Regions from separate parts of the Leptolyngbya sp. CALU 1928 genome, predicted to be linked through region 1. Evidence: riboswitches for the same ligand, from Rfam matches in the RefSeq annotation. Region 1 holds a riboswitch; each other region holds the start of a gene.

The links. Region 1 has a riboswitch for cobalamin ahead of AC1S5B_RS24405 (fatty acid desaturase). Riboswitches for the same ligand answer to the same signal wherever they lie in the genome.
Region 2: linked by a shared signal. The riboswitch ahead of cobG (precorrin-3B synthase) and the one ahead of AC1S5B_RS24405 (fatty acid desaturase) in region 1 are both predicted to bind cobalamin.
Region 3: linked by a shared signal. The riboswitch ahead of AC1S5B_RS19525 (CbtB domain-containing protein) and the one ahead of AC1S5B_RS24405 (fatty acid desaturase) in region 1 are both predicted to bind cobalamin.

Annotation. Positions count from the first base shown of each region.
Region 1 is NZ_JBXBCE010000018.1:355,970-362,651, reverse strand. It holds gene AC1S5B_RS24425 (hypothetical protein) at 1-75, shown strand, start outside; gene AC1S5B_RS24420 (phasin family protein) at 253-609, shown strand; gene AC1S5B_RS24415 (hypothetical protein) at 774-1,247, shown strand; gene AC1S5B_RS24410 (cobyrinic acid a,c-diamide synthase CobB) at 1,408-2,787, shown strand; cobalamin riboswitch at 2,993-3,201, shown strand; gene AC1S5B_RS24405 (fatty acid desaturase) at 3,582-4,757, shown strand; gene AC1S5B_RS24400 (methyltransferase domain-containing protein) at 4,811-5,749, shown strand; gene AC1S5B_RS24395 (iron chelate uptake ABC transporter family permease subunit) at 5,776-6,078, shown strand; gene AC1S5B_RS24390 (proteasome-type protease) at 6,241-6,682, shown strand, end outside.
Region 2 is NZ_JBXBCE010000001.1:2,241,355-2,248,036, reverse strand. It holds gene cobJ (precorrin-3B C(17)-methyltransferase) at 1-518, opposite strand, end outside; gene AC1S5B_RS10425 (Uma2 family endonuclease) at 508-1,233, opposite strand; gene AC1S5B_RS10420 (precorrin-2 C(20)-methyltransferase) at 1,281-1,985, opposite strand; gene AC1S5B_RS10415 (precorrin-8X methylmutase) at 1,982-2,611, opposite strand; gene cobG (precorrin-3B synthase) at 2,608-4,128, opposite strand; adenosylcobalamin-variant (AdoCbl-variant) riboswitch at 4,186-4,344, opposite strand; gene cbiE (precorrin-6y C5,15-methyltransferase (decarboxylating) subunit CbiE) at 4,399-5,661, shown strand; gene AC1S5B_RS10400 (cobalt-precorrin-6A reductase) at 5,690-6,442, opposite strand; gene uca (urea carboxylase) at 6,488-6,682, opposite strand, start outside.
Region 3 is NZ_JBXBCE010000003.1:297,004-303,685, reverse strand. It holds gene AC1S5B_RS19545 (vWA domain-containing protein) at 1-806, opposite strand, end outside; gene AC1S5B_RS19540 (ZIP family metal transporter) at 909-1,229, opposite strand; gene AC1S5B_RS19535 (hypothetical protein) at 1,276-1,542, opposite strand; gene AC1S5B_RS19530 (hypothetical protein) at 1,500-1,808, opposite strand; adenosylcobalamin-variant (AdoCbl-variant) riboswitch at 2,087-2,184, shown strand; gene AC1S5B_RS19525 (CbtB domain-containing protein) at 2,220-2,405, shown strand; gene AC1S5B_RS19520 (hypothetical protein) at 2,506-3,660, shown strand; gene AC1S5B_RS19515 (efflux RND transporter periplasmic adaptor subunit) at 3,760-5,412, shown strand; gene AC1S5B_RS19510 (N-acetylmuramoyl-L-alanine amidase) at 5,418-6,182, shown strand; gene AC1S5B_RS19505 (efflux RND transporter permease subunit) at 6,231-6,682, shown strand, end outside.

The sequences.
Region 1 (6,682 bases):
GAGCAAAAGGTTTCACTGGATAAATTATCCGAACGGGCGCGCGCCACAATGCTAAAACAGGTTGGCATGTCCTAACGCAGCCCCCACCTGCTGCAAAAATTCACTGCCCGAAAACTAACGGCCCAAAAACTAACGGCCCAAAAACAATGGCAATTATGAGTCAATTTTGCTTATCCTAAAGGGGTAGAGAATGGGGTTTCTTATTTGAAATTTGATTGACCTGTTAAATCTTTGATTAGGGGAAAACAAGCAATGGGGTTGGGAGATATCGTCCAAAAAGCGATGTATTTGGGAGTTGGGCTAGCCTCTCTAGCGGGAGAGAAAGCGACCGAAAAATTGGCTGAACTGCGATCGCAAGCCCAAAAGCTTGCTGATGAAATGGTGGCACGCGGCGAAATGAACACCGAAGAAGCCCGTCGCTTTGTTGATGAGATGGTCAATAAAGCGCAAAATCCTTCGGTGGAAAGTTCTATTCCTAACCCTTCAGCCGAGCCTCGTAAAATTGAGATTTTGGATGAGGATGAATCTGCCGCCCAAGATGATGTGGATGAAATGCGTCGTCGAGTAGAAGCGTTACAAGAAGAGCTAAAACATCTACGAAACAATTGACTATTCGACTTTACGAGGCTTTTTACAGGGTAGATTCTAGGGTATGATGGCTGCATCCATTTTTGCAGCGGTCTAGCTTGCATAGTTGAATACTGTCTAGCCCATGCATTTGAGGATGCGCCCTATTCCTCCGGTATTCTCTAACGTAATTGAAATAGGTCATTATGGAAAGTTGGTCGCAGGAATTCTCTGAAATGATGCAGACTTTGGTAGAAGGGGTTGAGCAGTTGGTCACTGACTTGACCCAGCAAATGGACAAGGCGATCGATTCTTTTATCGATACATCAGAAGAGATTGCCGAGCAGTTGCAAAACACATTTGAGCGTGAAATTGGGACACCCATTAACGATTTTTTTGACCCCATCATAGATGCCTATGAACTTGAAATTGAGCCTCACCTAGATGATTTTTTTGATCCTCTTTTAGAAGCGTATCTTGGGTTTGAGATTGCGGTTGAAGAAACGACTCAACCCTTTACCCACACGGTAGAACCGATGTTGAATGATCACGGCGCTTGTGTAGGCTGCCGCAACTATCATGGTCAGGCATACAACGGGGTGATGCTGGTTTGTGGAATGCATCCTTCGGGTTGGGAAGAGGAAAAATGCCCCGATTGGCAGTCAACTTGGAAAGAATAGGGAGCCTTGCTGAATCTAAAATGAAGCGTTTGGGAGCAGTCTCTTGTGAATTCCCTTCATCGTCGTTAAGGTTTACTTGTCTTCAGCACTGCTCTGAGTAGCTCTATGGTTCAAACCTATATTTCGGAACTTTTTTGAAAGATTAACTAAAAGAGCAACAATGGCAATCGTAATTGCAGGCGAACGTAGCGGAGTGGGTAAAACCACTGTTACGCTAGCGCTTTTGGCGGCGCTCTGTCGGCGCGATCCGGCGCGAGTCCAGTCGTTTAAAGTTGGACCCGACTATATCGATCCGATGTTTCATCAGTTTGTCACGGGGCGCGCCTGTCGCAATCTTGATCCAGTTCTCACTTCAGAAGCTTATGTAGTTGAGTGCTTCCAGCGCCACTGTCAATCTGCCGACTTTGCACTGGTAGAAGGGGTGATGGGATTATTTGATGGCGTAACGGGCAAAGATGATTGGGCAAGCACAGCACATATCGCACGATTATTAGGATTACCGATCGCGCTAGTGCTTAATTGCAGCAGCACTTCCCGTTCCATTGCCGCGATCGCCCATGGCTTTACTAGCTTTGATCCTCGGTTAACCTTTGCAGGAGTCATCTTAAATCGGGTCGGCAGCGATCGCCATCTTCAACTCCTCCAAGATGCGATCGCACCTCTCAACCTGCCCATTCTCGGAGTTCTGCGACGACAAGACGAAATCACCATTCCCGATCGCCACCTCGGACTCATCCCCACCGCCGAACTTCCTCAACTAAAAACCGTCATCGATCATCTTGCCCACCTCGGCGAAACCTGCTTCAACTGGGACATCCTCTCCCCTCGCCTTCAGGCTCCTTCTCCCTCTCCCCCTCCCCCTTTCCCCCTCTCCCCCTCATCCCGCCACCCCGACACCCCGACACCCCGCCTTGCCATTGCCCGCGATCGCGCCTTCAGCTTCTACTATGCCGACAACCTCGATCTGCTCCAAGCGGCTGGATTTGAACTGGTGGAATGGAGTCCGATTTGCGATCGCGTCCTCCCCGAAAACATCCACGGTTTCTACTTTGGCGGCGGTTTTCCAGAAGTATTTGCAGCGGCATTAAGCGACAATCAAACGATACGGCAAGCAGTGAAAACGGCGATCGTCGCCGGAATGCCCACTTATGCCGAGTGTGGGGGATTGATGTATTTGTGCGATCGCATCATTGATTTTGAATCGCAGGCATATTCTATGGTGGGAATCTTGCCAACAGACGCGCAAATGGGTAAGCGACTGACCTTGGGCTATCGACAGGCAACCGTACAGCGATCGACCGCCTTGATTGATGCCGGTGAAATCATTTGGGGACACGAATTCCATCGCTCCTACTTAACCGCCGAGCCAGAACAACCGATATTTGCAATGCAAAACTATGACGGCATGCTACATCAAACCGAAGGATGGCAACCGCTTCAAGTTCATGCATCCTATCTACATCTACATTTTGGCGGAAAGCCTAGGCTGATCCAGCGATTGTTGCACCAGTGTCAGCACTATCAAGCGGGGTTCAAGTAATCGACTCTAGTTCAACAATCCAATATCCACAAAGCGATCAACTCACTGAATCACTGTGTCTTGTTCCAGTGAGTTGATCGGATAACAATACACTTGATCAGTCGGTAGGATGGGCTTTCAACCAATAGCCCAATCTTAGAACTGGGTGCGTTTGATCAACTTTCAGCCCAACGAAGATGTCAAACCTCTATTCCTAAACTATGCTAATGTCTAAGATGATATCGGTTCTGATGGGGAGCAGCCATCAGACGCAAGGGGGAAAGTTCGGTGTGAATCCGGCACTGTCCCGCAACTGTAAAGGAAGCAATGAGTGATGAGCGTTAGATTTTGAGCCTGTTGATTTAACTCAAAACTGAGAACTCAAAACTCAAAACTTTCTCTAGTCAGAATGCCCGCCGATCGCGGTTAACGTTCACCCCTATCTGCGAGGTACAGATTGTGTCTAAAAGCTTTTTTCGGTTTCAATGGGCTGACAGCAAGTCGCATCACAGCAGCAAATAGCTTATGGCAACCCTAGCCGATTGCCTTTAACGGATGGCTGAAATTTGACGGCGTTTTAGCCATTGCAATTCTGATAGTGAACTCATAAATGAAAATCATGGTCTAACGGCTGATGTTCTCATGTCCATGTTCATGGGAGATCTAAGGAGAGCGATCGCCCTGTTTAGACCGATCGCGCATCAAACATCAAAGCTGTAGCAATCTAACTTGAAGTGATCGCACGTCCCTAAATAGGGATAGTCAATCAGCGATGCGGGTAATTCCTTGAGCTTATTCATAAGAGATTTATTTGAATGGAAATTACGGTTAAAAAGTCAGATTTTGTTTTAATTCCCTACGTAAAAAGCAATGATTTACTCGCAACTTATCAAATTCTTAATACAGTCGTCCCCTATTTTCTTTTATGGTTTTTAGCCGTTAAAGCCGCAGCTATTTCCGTTTTATTGCTGCCGCCCATTATGGTTTTGATCACACTTTTTTCAGTGCGATGTTTTTCTTTAATGCATGATTGCGGACACTATTCGCTTTTTCGTGCAAAACGGGCTAATCGGTTGGTCGGCTTTATCTTGGGTGTGATCAACGCAATCCCTCAATATCCTTGGTCAAGGGGACATGCCTATCATCATAAAACAAACGGCGATTGGGAGCGGTATCGTGGACCCTCTGCCTTGCTCTCAACTGAAGAATTCGCCAAACTGAGTCCATTGGCTCAGCGGCGGTATGAGTTCTTAAGACACCCATTGATGGTTTTTCCGGGTGGTTTTTTCTACCTGGCGATTAAGTCAAGACTGGCTCTAATCGTGGGAACTTATGATTTTCTCCGTCATGTATTGACTTGCTTGAAAAGCAACCCCGGCATGGGTTTCGCAAAAATTATCTCTTCTCACAAATCTAGAAGTTGGTATACAGCGGCTGAGTTTTGGGATTTGCTTTTCAATAACATTTGCGTAGTCAGCAGTTGGATTTTCTTCGGTTACCTACTGGGATTTGGGTTCTTTCTAAGCGTTTACTCAATCACGCTGACGGGCGCGGCGGCAATCTTTATCTGTGTCTTTTTTGTGCAGCACAACTTTGATGGCTCTTATGCCCACAAAACCGAAGACTGGGACTACTTACAGGGCGCGATCGCGGGCAGTAGCTATCTAGAGTTGCCAGCAGTGCTCAAATGGTTTGCCGCAGATATTGGATATCATAATATCCATCATCTTTCCGAAAGAATTCCTAACTACAATCTTGAGGCTTGCCATAATCAGAATAGACACTTACTCACTCAGGTAAAAAAGTTGCGAATAATCGATATTCCTGATTGTTTCAAATTTATCCTGTGGGATTCTGCCTCAAGTCGTTTAGTTTCGATCGCATCATTTCGTCAAACTGTCCAACCCATCGGAGATGCAGAACAAAGTATTCCAAACAAAATTGAGATAGCAAAAGCGATCGTCCAAAAGGTTGAGGTTTTATCTAAATGAACTTATTTGTTGCTGTACTTGGCCTTCTCCTCGCACTACTGATAGCAGGCATCGTGCTCTATCTCTTTACGGCTCGTCGCTATCAATCCTCTGACTCGGTTGCCAACTCTTACGATGAATGGACTGAAGATGGGATTCTGGAGTTCTATTGGGGTGATCATATTCACCTGGGTCACTACGGTTCGCCGCCGCAACGCAAGGATTTTCTAACGGCTAAATCTGACTTTGTACATGAAATGGTGAGCTGGGGCGGGTTAGCTCAGCTTCCCCCTGGCACTACTATTTTAGACGTGGGATGCGGGATTGGCGGCAGCAGCCGTATTTTAGCGCGAGACTATGGCTTTGCCGTCACCGCAATCACCATCAGCCCCCAGCAAGTGAAGCGAGCACAAGAACTGACACCAACCGAACTAGATGTGCAATTTCAAGTAGATGATGCGATGTCGCTGTCCTTCCCAGATGCCAGTTTTGATGTAGTCTGGTCGATCGAAGCAGGACCTCATATGCCCGACAAAGCCATTTTTGCCAGAGAGTTGATGCGAGTGGTTAAGCCGGGTGGCGTGCTGGTGGTCGCGGATTGGAATCAGCGAGATGACCGCCATAAGCCGCTGAATTTTTGGGAAAAACCCGTAATGCGGCAACTGTTGGATCAGTGGTCTCATCCTGCCTTTGCCAGCATTGAAGGATTTGCTGAACTGCTGGAGGCAACGGGATTTGTCGAGGGAGACGTAATCACCGCAGACTGGACAGAACAAACTCTGCCCTCCTGGATCGATTCTATCTGGCAGGGCATTGCTCGACCGAGTGGCCTGGTGCGATTTGGTTTAGGGGGGTTCGTTAAATCGCTGCGAGAAGTGCCAACTCTACTGCTGATGCGATTGGCATTTGGTGCAGGTCTTTGTCGGTTCGGGATGTTTCGCGCAGTTCGCAGCAAGGTGGAAACAATAGATGGGCTGCGGGAGAAAGCCTATGCGAATGCGAAACACATTTAAGTATTAAACGAGCATTTCTGGTGATTATGACGGCACGAATGGTGCAGAGCGCGATCTCCCACCTCGTGTTGGGCTTGATGTTTGGCTATGCCACGGGTGCGATTGTCAATATCTTGCTGCAACTCAGTTCTGACCAACAAGTACAGCAGTTTGTTATCTGGACATTTAGTAGTTTTGGCGGGGGTACTGGGGCGCAACTGCCCCTAATGGCGGGTAGAATTGCCTTGGGTAGCACGATCGCATTCACGACCACGATGATTCTACATATCATGTCACTGAATGAAGCTCAGGGGAGCAACCCTCCGGAGTCGATCGCGATGAATAGTTGATTTTAAATAATATGCATCGCGGGAATAGAGGGCAGACACAAGAGATTTCCTTTACAAATTTCATCCCCAGATTCAGGAATGCCCACAATTTTTCTCAGCAGTTTTTTCCTCAGTTTCTTTTAACCGCTTTAGAATCAAAAAGAATTGTTTTTTGCTGGCTGCATGACCTATTGCCTTGGAATTATTACTAACACGGGTTTGATTATGGCAGCCGACTCTCGCACTAATGCTGGAGTAGACTACGTTTCAACTCATCCAAAATTATTCGATTTTTCTCAAATTGGCGATCGCGTGATCGTGCTTTGCACCGCAGGAAACCTGTCAATGACCCAGGCAGTCCTCAACCTGCTGCGCCGAGATATTGATACCCAAGCCGAAGTGAATCTTCATACCTTGGATAGCCTCTATGAAATTGCCCGGTATATCGGCGGAAAAGTTCGGCAAATTCGCGAACAAGATCGTCAATGGCTCGAAAAAGATCGCATCGATTTCCAATGCAGCTTTTTGCTAGGAGGGCAAATCAAGGGCGAAGCCCCAGGGCTATTTTTGATCTATAGCCAAGGAAACTGCATTCAGGCTTCCAAAGATACGCCGTTCTTGCAAA
Region 2 (6,682 bases), on a different contig from region 1:
GCTTCACCGATGAGTTGAACGGTTGCCCCTGCCAACAAATCTGCAATAAAGGTCTTGGCATCATCGGGGTTGACGAGTCGATATCCAGGCGGTGGCGATAATAATGGCGCGCGAAATCGAATATCCCCGGTGGTCGTAATCGCGGGGGCAACCTGTAAAGCTACTGCGATCTGACGCGCTAAATCATTTACACCCTGCAACCCACCCAACAAGGGCACGACAGCACTACCATCTTCTGCGATCGCTAGCACGGGCGGTTCCTGCCATTTATTGGTGAGTAATGGGGCGATCGTGCGGATCAGAATACCTGCCGCACAAACCCCGATGATGGGCGTTCCAGCTTGAAACAACTCCCGAACCGTTTCGCCAAAGTTATCATAGGTGACGCTTGCAGACTGAGTACGATTGGCTAACCCATATATCACTGCTTCAGGCAGCGCAACCTGAATTTGACGCGCAACCGGAATACTAGCTTCTCCCAAAATAACGATCACAGGTGAATTGATATTATTGAGCATTCTGTTGTTGATATTCGATTAATTGTTGAGCAAACTCTTGATGTTCGGCTGAACTAATCCCCATTTGCAGAACTGCGAGGACGGGTTGCATGGTTCCGGCTATCAGGTTGGGCAGATCTAGCCACAATCCTGGAAACACTTGACTGCGAATTACGCCTTGTTGATCGGGCAGCAGCGAGACATAATCTCCATCCTGCAAACTAAACCAATCAATTTTTTGATCAAACACCTGCCAGACAATATATTCTTGGATGCCACTGCGTCGATAAGCGCGTTTTTTGTCGCCTAAATCAATGCTGACGCTGCTTGCTGCAATCTCTGCAACCAGTTCCGGTGCCCCTTCTAGATACCCATCCTCGCTGAGGGTGGAGTGTCCACCGCTTTCCTGGCTGATCAATAAGACCCCATCGGGCTGTGGCTCATTGTCAATATCCAGGCGCACCGTTGGCTCAATTCCCATTTCTACTTGAGGTGTGGCGATTTTATAAGTCCACAGGCACCCGATGAGATTACCGTGGGGTTCGGCGTGGGGTCGAAAGCGTAAGGGGGATGCCATATAAACGATTCCTTCAATCAGTTCGGCTTTTTTTAGCTCTGGCATGGCAGTGTAACGCCGCTCAAATTCGGGACGAGTCAAGCGATCGCCATTTTCCAAGGGCGGTAACTGAGTGCGTAGAACCGGAAAAGGCATCGATTCAGATTGGACAGAGGTCATAAACAGCATCCAGGATTGAAAAGGGCGTGATTCTATTATCGAAGGTTTTACTGTGGTTGAGTTTGGCTAGGAATTAGAATCAACGACCAGTAGGGAACTTCGGCTGGATTAACCTCGGCGATCGCCACAATTCGCTGAGTCGGTTGGGTTGCTCGTTCGATATAGAGGGCGCGATCCAACAACCCTAACTCATCAAGAATGGTACGAACTTTGGCAAAGTGTCTGCCCAGCTTGATGATCACCGCCGCATCCACCACCGCGAGGCGATCGCGCAGAGTCTCCGCATCCAACGTGGCAGGCATAATACTCAACACATCATTGCGGAAGGTAATCGGCGCACCTAACATTGCCGCACTCGCCATGGTGGAAGAAATTCCGGGCACCACTTCCGTCGGAAACCGCCCTGCTAACCGCTGAAACAAATACATAAACGAGCCATACAGCATTGGCTCACCCTCGCACAGCACCGCTACATCCCGCCCAGCGGTCAAGTGTTCGGCAATTTTTTCGGCAGCAGTGTCGTAATAGGGCTGCGACGATCGCTCTACGCTAAACGGGAGCGGCATTGGAATTTCAATCTGATCAGGATGAATGAACCCTGCCACGATCGCCCGTGCTAGCACTTTGCCGTTTTCCATGGTTGGATAGGCAATCACCGGAACTGATGTCAAAATCCGGTGTGCCTTCAAAGTCAGCAATTCCGGATCGCCTGGCCCAATTCCCAAGCCATATAGTCGTCCTAATTCAGTCATAGCTCATTCTCCTTTGCTAACGCATTCACCGCTGCTACCGCGATCGCACTGCCGCCCCGTCGCCCATACAGGGTGATGAATGGCACACCGCGACTGTCGGCTGCAAGTTCTGCTTTTGATTCCGCCGCTCCGACAAATCCCACCGGAAAGCCCAGAATTAGGGCAGGTTTGGGCGCACCTTGATCCAGCAGTTCTAGTAGACGAAACAAGGCGGTCGGGGCATTGCCGATCGCGATTACTGCCCCTGCCATCTGAGGTTGCCACAGGTCGAGTGCTGCTGCCGATCTCGTGTTGCCAATTTGCTGTGCGATCGCGGGAACATCAGGATGATTCAGCGTACAAATAATCTTATTATTGGCAGGTAACCGCTTGCGAGTAATTCCATTTGCCACCATTTGGGAATCACAAAAAATCGGCGCACCCAGCGCCAAAGCCTCTCGTCCTGCCTGGACTGCATCTGGTGAAGCAGCTAAATCTTGGACAATATCCGTCATGCCGCACGCATGAATCAGCCGCACTGCCACATGAGCTAAATCGGCAGACAAACCATTTAAATCAGCTTCTGACCGAATCATGGCGAAAGATTTTCGGTAGATGTCATCGCCATTGCGAATATAGTCAATCATGCAGTTTTAACAGTTAAGTTTTTAAGCTTTAAGGAAAGTGTTAGTGATTTTAGATCTGAAATATCATATCGGCTGGTGAATTCTCGAAATGATTCATGATGTGTTTCTTGATGCTGTTTATACAAGTGCAATAGTTGTTGAATCAGTAATGGTATATCAGAGGAGATCGCGTCGCCAAGATGATGTTTTAATGATTGCTGATCATCTCCGATATAAACGTGATAGCCCTCCACGATCGCCCCCTCTTGCTCAAACGTTGTGCCCAATAGGGTAATTTCAGCCGGACTGGGCTGAGCGCAGGATTTTTTACAGCCTGTGAGATGAATATTGACAGGACACTCTAACGTGAACTGTTGGTTCAGATGAGTGATCAAGGCGATCGCGTGGGTCTGTGTCTCAGTTGCCGAAGCTGCACAGCCCGGTTTGCCAGCACAGGCCGCGATCGCAGGAGCAAGGCGATCGCTCGATAATCCAAGCGATGACAGAGTTTGCAAAACCTCGGCTTTATGTTCATTAGAAATATCAGGCAGAATCACCGTTTGCCAGGGAGTTAATCGCAGATCACCACATCCAAAGGTTTCAGACAATTGAACCAATCCCAAAAGTTGAGCAGCCGTCAATTGCCCTAATGGCAAGGTGATGCCAATGTAAGATAATCCCGTTTGGTACTGGGGATAAATGCCCAGATGCCCATAGGGTTTTGTAGTAAGCGGGGTTGGGCAATTTTCCACCGGATGGAGAGAACGCGGAAGATAGCTATTGACCCGCTGGAGATAGTGATCTATGCCCCAATCTTGCAGCAAGTGTTTCATGCGCGATTTTTTCTGGGATGCGGGAGCCTGATTCACATAGTCTAGATAAGCCGTTGAGATCGCTGCGACCACCGCTACACAGTCATCTGGCTCAATCAACACCTGGGTATGACACAATTCCTTGCCCGCGCCCAATGCCAATCGAAAATATACACCCGCTGATCGCTCGATTAAATCGTTTACTGGAGGATCAACCCAAACTGCCGATAGCTGGATTTCGTTGTAGCGATGCTCCCAGGGAATACTCGAACGAGTACCAATGCCAACGGCACCACCACCATCAATTCCCACGCTGAATTTGGCAGGCAATCCAGCCAAGTCTGGATGATTCTGAATGTAAGTATCCACTGCCTGTACCAACGGACGGGTATCGATTAGTTCCAGGGGGTCAATCCCGGCGGTAGGGCTAGCCATCACGTTACGCAGATGATCTACACTCGGGTTTTGAGCCGCCAAACCCAGATCTTGTAACGTTTGGAAATTTTCTGGAGTGGGTGGATGTGTGGAGCGAATTTGTAGGTTTGCTCGATTGGTCACTTGAATTGTTTCACTGCCGCACTGTTCAATCAATGTCGCGATCGCTCGTCCCTGTTGACCATTCAACCAGCCGCCGGGAGTACGGATACGAATTAGGTCGCTATCTTGAGCAGGAGTGTTGTAAAACAAACCTGGGCAAACAGCGGGTTGTACTAATTGATCTATCATTCATTTCCTTCTCTGTGCAACGCAGAGAATCGACAGTCCAGTGTTCCTAAGAACACGCTTTGAAGTGGCATTCTGACTCAGCCCATTTTGGATTTGAGATTTAGACGTTGAACTGGAATTGAATCACCATCCAATCTAAATCACTCATCTAAAACCGCCTTACAGTTGCGGCACAGTACCGGAATCGCACCGGGTTTTCCCACTATCAAGCCACAGCAGCATAGCATAGACGATGGAACCGACCTTTATTCCCCAAATCATTCTTAAAACATGGGCAGCGACGATTTTAGGCAAAAATGGCTCTCGATCGTGGGTATCGGTGAAGACGGACTGAACGGGTTAAACCAAGTGGGGCGATCGCTGTTCTCTCAAGCCACTGTGATAGTGGGGGGCGATCGCCATCTTGCCATGTTGCCCCCCGAAGACACCCGGGAACGCATCCTCTGGACTTCCCCGATTGAAGACTCTATCAATCAAATTATTCAGCGTCGCGGACAGGCAGTGTGTGTCTTAGCCAGCGGCGATCCGATGTGCTATGGCATTGGTGTGACCCTGACGCGTCGGATTGCAATCTCAGAGATGACGATCGTTCCGGCTCCCTCCGCTTTTAGTCTTGCCTGCGCCCGTTTGGGCTGGTCACTGACCGAGATCGAAACCCTCAGCCTGTGCGGTCGTGATCCTACTCTGTTGAATGCCCTACTCTACCCAGAGGCGCGAATCTTGATATTAAGCGCAGACAAATCGACTCCGGCAACCGTTGCCCAACTGTTGACCCAACAAGGATTTGGCAATAGTCAAATCACTGTCCTAGAACGCATGGGCGGCACCCAGGAACGCATCACCGAAGGCATCGCTTCCACTTGGTCTATCGCCGACCTCGCCGACCTCAACACGATCGCCATTCACGCTCATTTCTCCCATCCCTCCACTCTTTCTCCCCTCCACTCCTCTACCCTCCACTCCTCTACCCTCCTCCCCGGACTCCCCGACACCGCCTACCACCACGACGGACAACTTACCAAACGCGAAGTTCGCGCCATTACGCTCTCTGCCCTTGCGCCCTTACCCGGACAACTGCTCTGGGACGTGGGCGCAGGCTGTGGCTCGATCGCCATTGAGTGGCTAAGGAGCGATCGCCGCTATCGAGCGATCGCCATTGAACAGCATCCTACCCGCCTGCAATATATTGCCGATAATGCGATCGCCCTAGGAACGCCCAATCTCACCATCATTGCTGGAGCCGCCCCGATCGCCTTGAAAGGATTGCCAGAACCCGATGCAATTTTTATTGGCGGTGGCTTGACTACACCCGAATTATTTGAAACTTGTTGGCAAGCACTGCGTCTAGGAGGTCGCTTGGTTGCTAATGCCGTCACCGTTGAAAGCGAACAGATGCTATTCCAGTGGCAGCATGAATTAGGCGGCGAACTGAGCCGGATTGCGATTCAACGGGCAGAACCCGTGGGCAAATTTCTGGGGTGGAAGGCAATGGCTCCCATCACTCAATGGGTTGTAGTGAAAGAGTCAAGGTAAGCCGATGATTGGGGTAAAAACTCATCCATTATTTTGACACCTGATCTCTGAGCCAAGCGATCGCGCTTTTCACATCTACAACTTTTTCTCCAGTTGGAACGGCTGGGCGTTGCACCATTACCACTGGAATCCTTCGTTCTCGTGCGGCGATAATTTTGGCGTAAGTGGCATCTCCGCCGCTATTTTTGCTGACGATCGCCCCAATCTCATACTGCTGCAACAGCGATCGCTCATTTTCCAATGAAAAAGGGCCGCGATCGAGTAATAGTTTTCCCGGTGGCATCGGCGTACCTGGCGAAGGGGGATCGATCATTCGCATCAGAAACCAATTTTTCAGGGGGGCAAAAGCCGCGAGTTCTTGCCGACCGATCGTTAGAAAGATCCGCTGGGCTAATCCTGGCAAAACTGTTGCAGCCGCAGCATTACTGTCTACATCGATCCAATCATCACCTGCCACCGATTCCCACGCCGGACGAATCAACATCAAGTGGGGAATGTTCACTGCTGTAGCGGCAGCAGCGGCATTAAACGAGATTTGAGCCGCAAATGGATGAGTCCCATCGATTAACCAGTCAATATGCTGTACTTGCAAATAGTCTATTAATCCTGCAACTCCTCCAAATCCCCCAATTCTTGTGTTTTCGGATGACACAATCGGCTGACGAGTTCGACCTGCGAGAGAAGTAATGACCTCTACTTCTGGTATTTCAGCGGCTTTAGCAGCTAGCTTTATCGCATCACCCGTTCCACCCAATATCAACACCCGTTTTGGCTGACTCATTCCAGAGATTTCTTCACCCTCCACCATTCAAAACTCAAAACTCCTTTATCCCTCTACCCGAATCGCCGCCAAATATTGTCCAGCCGTCACCGTTTGCCCTGCTTGACAAAACACCTCTGTAATCTTGCCAGCAGCATCCGCCAGCACTGCGATTTCCATTTTCATCGCTTCGAGAATGACCACGCGATCGCCCTCAGCCACGAGATCGCCCGGTTGCACCAACACTTGCCACACAGTCGC
Region 3 (6,682 bases), on a different contig from region 1:
GATTTATCCAGTACCAAAGCAAACCGAGGCACCGCGTTAAGCAGAATCCACTCAACGAGTTCATGTCCGGCTGGTGTCGGTGCATCTGGCAGTCCAATCGGAATATTCACGTCTGGATAATTGTCTTTAATGGTTTGCCAACACGACTCACCATGAACACTTTCTTGATTTGTATCACCATCTGGATAATGGTCTTCATCCGTACAAAATTCATTAACTGTACCCAATGTCAGGGTGCCATCATCCGAAATTTGATCGCCCAAAGTCCAAGCGAATTCCATAATGCACGACCCTGAGCTTGAGTTTCCAGTACATTCTGCAGCACCACTGGGACCCGTGTACTCATCATAAACACCCAAGCCATAGTGCCCGAATTCGTGAATTACAATATAGGGCTTGTTTCTCTCATCACCTTTAAGATTCATGTGGAGTCCGGGCGTACCCAATGCATCAACACTGGAAGACGACGTTCCTTCTTCCTCTAGCAAATATGCATCGGCTTCGCTGCTTCCGACATTGTTGTTTGCCACGTAAATGCGACCGAACTGCATCTGTCCGTCTGTAGCGTCGTAAAGTATTTCAGAGGCTCGCTTGAAGGAGCTTTCCCACTGTTCGATTCGTGGTACATCAGCATTATGACGAATCGACAGAATCAGATCAAATTTCCCATCTTTATATCGCCCAACTCCCATAACAAACTCCCTGCCAAAGCTAAAAGTTCCAGACGTATTTCTCAGTTTAAGAAGTGGAGATAGGTTCAGCAGTAACCACAGGGGTACTTGGGACATGGCAATAATTGACTGCATAGGATGCAATCGGGAAAAAGTAACATCAGTAAATAGGAGCAACCATTTCCTGATTATCTAATCAGGAATGCTTGGCGTTTTGTTGGAAAATTGATTGCGGTTTCAAGCACTGACAAGCAATGCGGTTGCATACATTACCGCCAGTCCTAAGCTAAATCCAGCCAAGCTGGCTTTGGACAACCACCAACCGCCTAGCTTATAAGCTGTACGGACTAAGTACGCACCGACCTCGACAATAACTTGTAGAATAGCTCCCGCACCAATTGCCAAAAATAAGACTGCCCAGATTGGCGAAAAAGCAAAGGCTCCCAGCCATGTGCCAACAACAGCAGGCAGACCTGCCAGGGCGGTTAGTCCAATCAGAGTCGTTAGTTTAGGGCGGGACTCAACAAGTGGCGCAGCAATGCCAATGCCCTCAGTCACGTTATGCAGGGTGAACCCAATAACCAGGAGTGAACCGAGTGCTGCCTCACCAACGGCAAAAGCAGCCCCGATCGCCCAATCCTTCTCCTAAGTTGGGAATTCCGATTCCCAGGGCTAAGTAAGTCGCCAGTTCAGTGCCCTCTGGAGGTTTGCGAATTCGCCTACCAATGGTAAAAACTGCCAGGAATGAAACGGCTGGGATTATCCAAACCAGAGTACTGCCTGAGAACGCAGAGGCAACATTTGCAGCTTTTTCAATTTCTCGCTCTTCTACCGTAATTTCATATTCCCGCAGGGTACGACCATCAGACAACTTTGAAACCTTACCTGTGCCCAATCGGTCAGCATGGTGTGGGGATTGAAGCCGTTGCGGACATGATTGACCGCTCCAATCGTCATATTGCCACCATAAACGATGGTTGGAGTGGTCTTCAGTTGATTGTGATTGCCATACGAGGTGTGTGCTGGCTGAGTGGAAGTTTGAGCAAATGCAGCCGTTGGCAACAGCTTATCGAGAAAGGTTTCTGCTCCTAAAAGTCCGGCTCCCAGTAGCGATCGCCGGATGAGATTAGGTTCCATACTCAAAATTTCCCGCCGAGAGAACGATGGGGAGGAATTAAGAGATGCCGTGGTAACTCCTGATAGACAAAATTTGCGATTAGAATGTCCACACTTTTTCATAATCCTTTCATAATTCACTTTGCTACGGCTGGTTTGTTCTAAAAAGGTGCGTTACAAAAGGAAACAATCATCAATAGCAAAAATGCAGTAGCTTTATGGGTATCCATGAATCGGTTCTGGTGGGGATCAGCCACCAGAGGTTTCAGGGTTTGAGCAGGCAGAGTCATCCTCTCGTCTTGTCGAACTCAAAACTGGGGAAAGTGCAGTGTAAATCTGCCCCTGTCCCGCAACTGTGATGAGACGTATGTCTCTCAGTCAGAACGCCCACCGATCGCGCCACTCTATCAACCCATCTGCGAGGCACAGATTATGGTCAGTCATTCATCTTTTTGGCAGCGTACTCAGCAAATAACGCTCTCCCTTCCCGTCCAGGCAGGTCTGTTGATCAGTCTTTGTATGCTCATTCTCTGGACGCTCTACTTTTCCACCTACCCACCAGCTCATAACGCCTTGCACGAAACACGCCACCAAACTCTTGCTGTGGCGTGTCATTAAGTCAAACAATTTAGACACATTCCATCACCACCGTTAATCGCTGTCAACGTTAGTTGATAGCTGGTTTGGATGTATCTGCTCCAAAGTTAATGAGGCATTTATGAGACAACTGAAATATGTGTGTTTGTTTCTCGCTGCTAGCGTTATCAGCGGGAGCATTTGGATATTGGCTGTAATCCCTGCCGGATCGCAGCCAGTAGTACAACTTGAGACGAATCCTCCCCTCAGCCAGGTGATTCCCGATTCGGAGCCAGTTCGTTTGAAATTGCGAGTCACCAACGCAGACCGCCAGCCATTACCGGATGCCAATGTTCAGGTGCGACTGTTTACCCCTCCAAAAACGCCCTGGCTGACCTCCGATTTTCCAATTGTTGAAGGTACGACCTTATTGGATCTGAGCGCAACTGCTTCTGCGGGAGAATTGCAGTTTGAGCAAGTGTTGCCCATTCGTGGCACTTATCGAATGGAAGTGAATATCACACCCAAAGTGACAGGAGCATTTGAGCCATTTGAGCAGCCTCTGACATTTGCAGTTTCAGAAAATCCAGTGAAGTATCGAAATTTTGCGATTCTAGCGGCTGTGCTACTGGTAGTGGGATTTGGTGGCGGATGGGTGCTTGGGGGCAATCAATCGGTGAGATCGGGAGAAATTGCGCCCCATCCGGTGCGGATGTTGTTAAGCGGAGGAATTATGGCAGCACTCATTGCTCTCTTATGGGTTAATGTCAGTGCAGAACTTTCGTCCAGTCATGCCGAACATGAAAGCGAAGATCGGGCGATCGCTCCATCTGTGCAGCAATCTCAGGGCATTGAAGCACAGTTATTAGGCGACATCCGGGCAACGGTCGGAAAAACAGCAACCCAAACCGTGCAGGTAAGGAATGTCAAAACGGGAAACCCGATCTCAGATGTCGCGTTGACGATTCAATCAAATGCGATCGAACATCATCAGCATATCTTTACTTACCGAGGTTCGCCTGATGCAATGGGTCAATTCACCTGGCAAGAGCAGTTTTTTGACGGTGCGCCCCATAATGTGATGGTTTATGTGGAGCCGTTGGTAGGCGCTCCGCGATCGTTTCAACCGTTTCAAATCGCTCATCAAATCGATGTTGAGGGAATCGAGCCACCCCTGCTCACACGCTTGATCAGTTTGTTGTACTTTACAGCCTTGTTTGTAGGGGGATTATTGGCTGGGCTATGGCTCAGTCGATGGCAATCTAGAAAGCAACGTCAGGTTTCATCTTCAATCTGAGAGTTAGAGCAAAAACTTTCACCGTACTTTCATTCCCATATGAAAGACTGAATGCTTAGTGTGATTTTTCTATTCTTAAGCGCACCATCATTCAGTACTATGCCTCAATCTTCTGCTCTCCCTGAAGCGAATGCACCGAAGCTGTTTTTGACGCAACGGACAAACCGTTTATCCCTAATCCGTCAACGGCTTGTTTCGAGCCTAGCTCTGAGCCTGTTGTTAGCATCCAATCCAACTGTTGTTTTAGCAGGGGGTGAGCATGGTGGCGCGGAATTTAGCAACAGTAGTGGCGGTCCAAAACCAGTCGAGTTAGATGCGAAGGCTGCCGCAGAAGTTGGCATTAAAGCCGAAACCGTCACCCAACGGCAACTTGCATTTGGGATTCCCACCACTGGGCAAATTGAAGCAACGCCCGATCGCAAAGTTGCTGTCACGACTCCTGTCACGGGTACGATTAGGCAACTAATGGTTAAGCCAGGGGATAATGTTAGCGCTGGGCAAGCCGTTGCTGTTCTGTATAGCCCCGAACTGGCAGGGTTGGGGGTCGAGGCAAGCACCAAACGGGCAGAAGCTGAAGCCGATGTACGTAAGGCTCAGGCAGGACTGCGTCGAACACAGCAAAACTACGAGCAGCAAAATAAAATTGCGGTGGCTGACATTCAGCAAGCTCGAACCAGTTTGAGTTTTTCCCAGGAGCGGTACGACAAAGACAAAGTGCTGCTAGAACGGGGAGCCATCCCTCGACGGCAGTTACTCGATTCAGAAACAAAATTATCTGAAGCCAAAGCCAGTTTGGCAAAAGCAGAGGGTCGTCTGGAGGTGTCTAATTCTCTGGCAGAGTTGAAAAGTGCACAATCCGACGTGCAGGTTGCCCAATCGCGGGTAGGGCTGAGTGATGCAACCTATCGCACTCGCTTGGCTCAACTCGGCTCTAGTTCCAACCCAGATGGAACCGTTACCATTCGGGCACCGATTTCTGGAACCGTGGCAGACCGAGAAGCAACTCAGGGTGAATCAGCAGCAGATCCCGGCAAACCTTTGATGACGATCGTGGACGACAGTAGTGTATTAGCCGTTGCCAACGTCTTTGAAAAAGATTTAGACCAAATTCGAGTCGGTCAACCCGTGCGAGTCACGGTGAAAAGTTTACCTAACCGCACGTTTAACGGACGATTAACCGTCGTCGGTTCCATGATTCAGGGACAAACTCGTTCGCTCCCTGTCAAAGCAGAGTTAGACAATCCCAATGGTGCCTTAAAACCGGGGATGTTCTCCAGAATGGAGATTATTACCGATCGCACTTACGGCGCAGCATTAGCAGTTCCTAAATCAGCCCTTGTGGATGCCAACGGCAAGACGCTGGTGTTTCACCAGGAAGAAGGAAATAAGTATGAACCTGTTGAGGTAACGGTAGGGCGAACGGCAGGCGATTTGGTGGAAATCAAAAAAGGGGTAGAGGCAGGCGATCGCGTGGTTACTCAGGGCACGACCCTACTCTATGCCCAATCGCTCCAAGGGGGTAAAGCCAAGGAAGGAGATGAGCATGGTAATGAGGGTGGAGGTGAGAAAGCCGCCGCAACCAGTCAGAGTGGGATGCTTCCCTGGTGGCTGATGGTGCCGTTGGCAGGGGCGATCGCGGCGGGTACATTCTGGCTGGGTCGTCGCAGTAGACCACCCGTAATTCTGCGCGATCCTGACTTTGCTAACCCGGACTATAAAAAGGATTCTGACTATAAATCAGGCTCAAATTAACGGTTATGACAATTTTTACCCTCAAAATTCTGCAAGATACGGTTTTACAACAAAAGCTATTGCCGCTTGAGGAACTAGCCGACCAAGAAAAGCACCCTGTCTCAGCAGGAACAGAATTCCCAATTCACTCCTACCTGCAAGTTGTGGATCATTTACGGTTTACCTTAGAGCATCAAGCGATCGCGGGTTGTAGCATCTGGTATGTCAACGCGGATGATATCCAGTTACTTCAAGATGGAAGCATCATTCAAACGCTGGAGCATCCGGCTCAAAGGGGACATGGTACTTCTGAACTCTGTCGTCGCCCTCCGATCATTTGGGAGCCGTCACCCAATTTCTCCAGTCGCAACGGCATCCCCATTCGTCGCATTATTTTGCATTGCACCGCCACCAATTCTCTGGCAACTGTGTTGAATTGGTTCCGCCATCCTGACAGTCAAGTGAGCGCCCATTACGTCGTGGCGCGGGACGGAAAAATCTATCAGATGGTACGGGATAGCGAAAAAGCATGGCACGCTTACGGCGAAAATGCTGATTCGATTGGCATTGAGCATGTCGCTGATATTCACGAACACCTTTCCCCCCTGCAAGAGCATTCCATGATCGCCCTGCTCCGGTGGCTGATGGCAGAGTATCGAATTCCAACCTATGCCATCACTGGGCATCGCTTTTCTCCCAGTCATCTAGGAGATATTACCTGTCCCCATCATCTATTTGGTGAGGAAACAGAGGAAGCCTTGAGGCACTGGATTACTCGAAACCTGGCTTAGTTCATTTCCCTTTGCCCGTTGTTAACCTTGCTCTCTCATTCCTAGCTTATGAACGCCTTACTCAAATGGTCGATCGCCCAACGTTGGCTGGTTGTGATTGCCTCCATCGTAATCACAATTTGGGGCATCTTTGTGGTGCTGCGAATGCCACTGGATGTGATTCCTAGTTTTGCCCCACCTCAGGTTCAGGTCCAAACGGAAGCCCCAGGGTTGGCTCCAGAGGAAGTCGAATCCCTTGTAACACTTCCGATTGAAACAGCCATTAATGGTACTCCTGGCGTTAATTCAGTGCGTTCTTCCTCTGCGGTTGGGCTGTCTGTCGTCAACGTTGTGTTTGACTGGAGCACCGATATCTATCGTGCCCGTCAACTGGTGACTGAGCGAGTTCAGCAAGTCCAGGGCAAACTTCCCGCAGGGGTTAATCAGCCTGAACTCACCCCTATAAGCTCTCCCTTGGGCGATGTCATCCGTTATGGGTTTACAGCAGATACTACCGACAT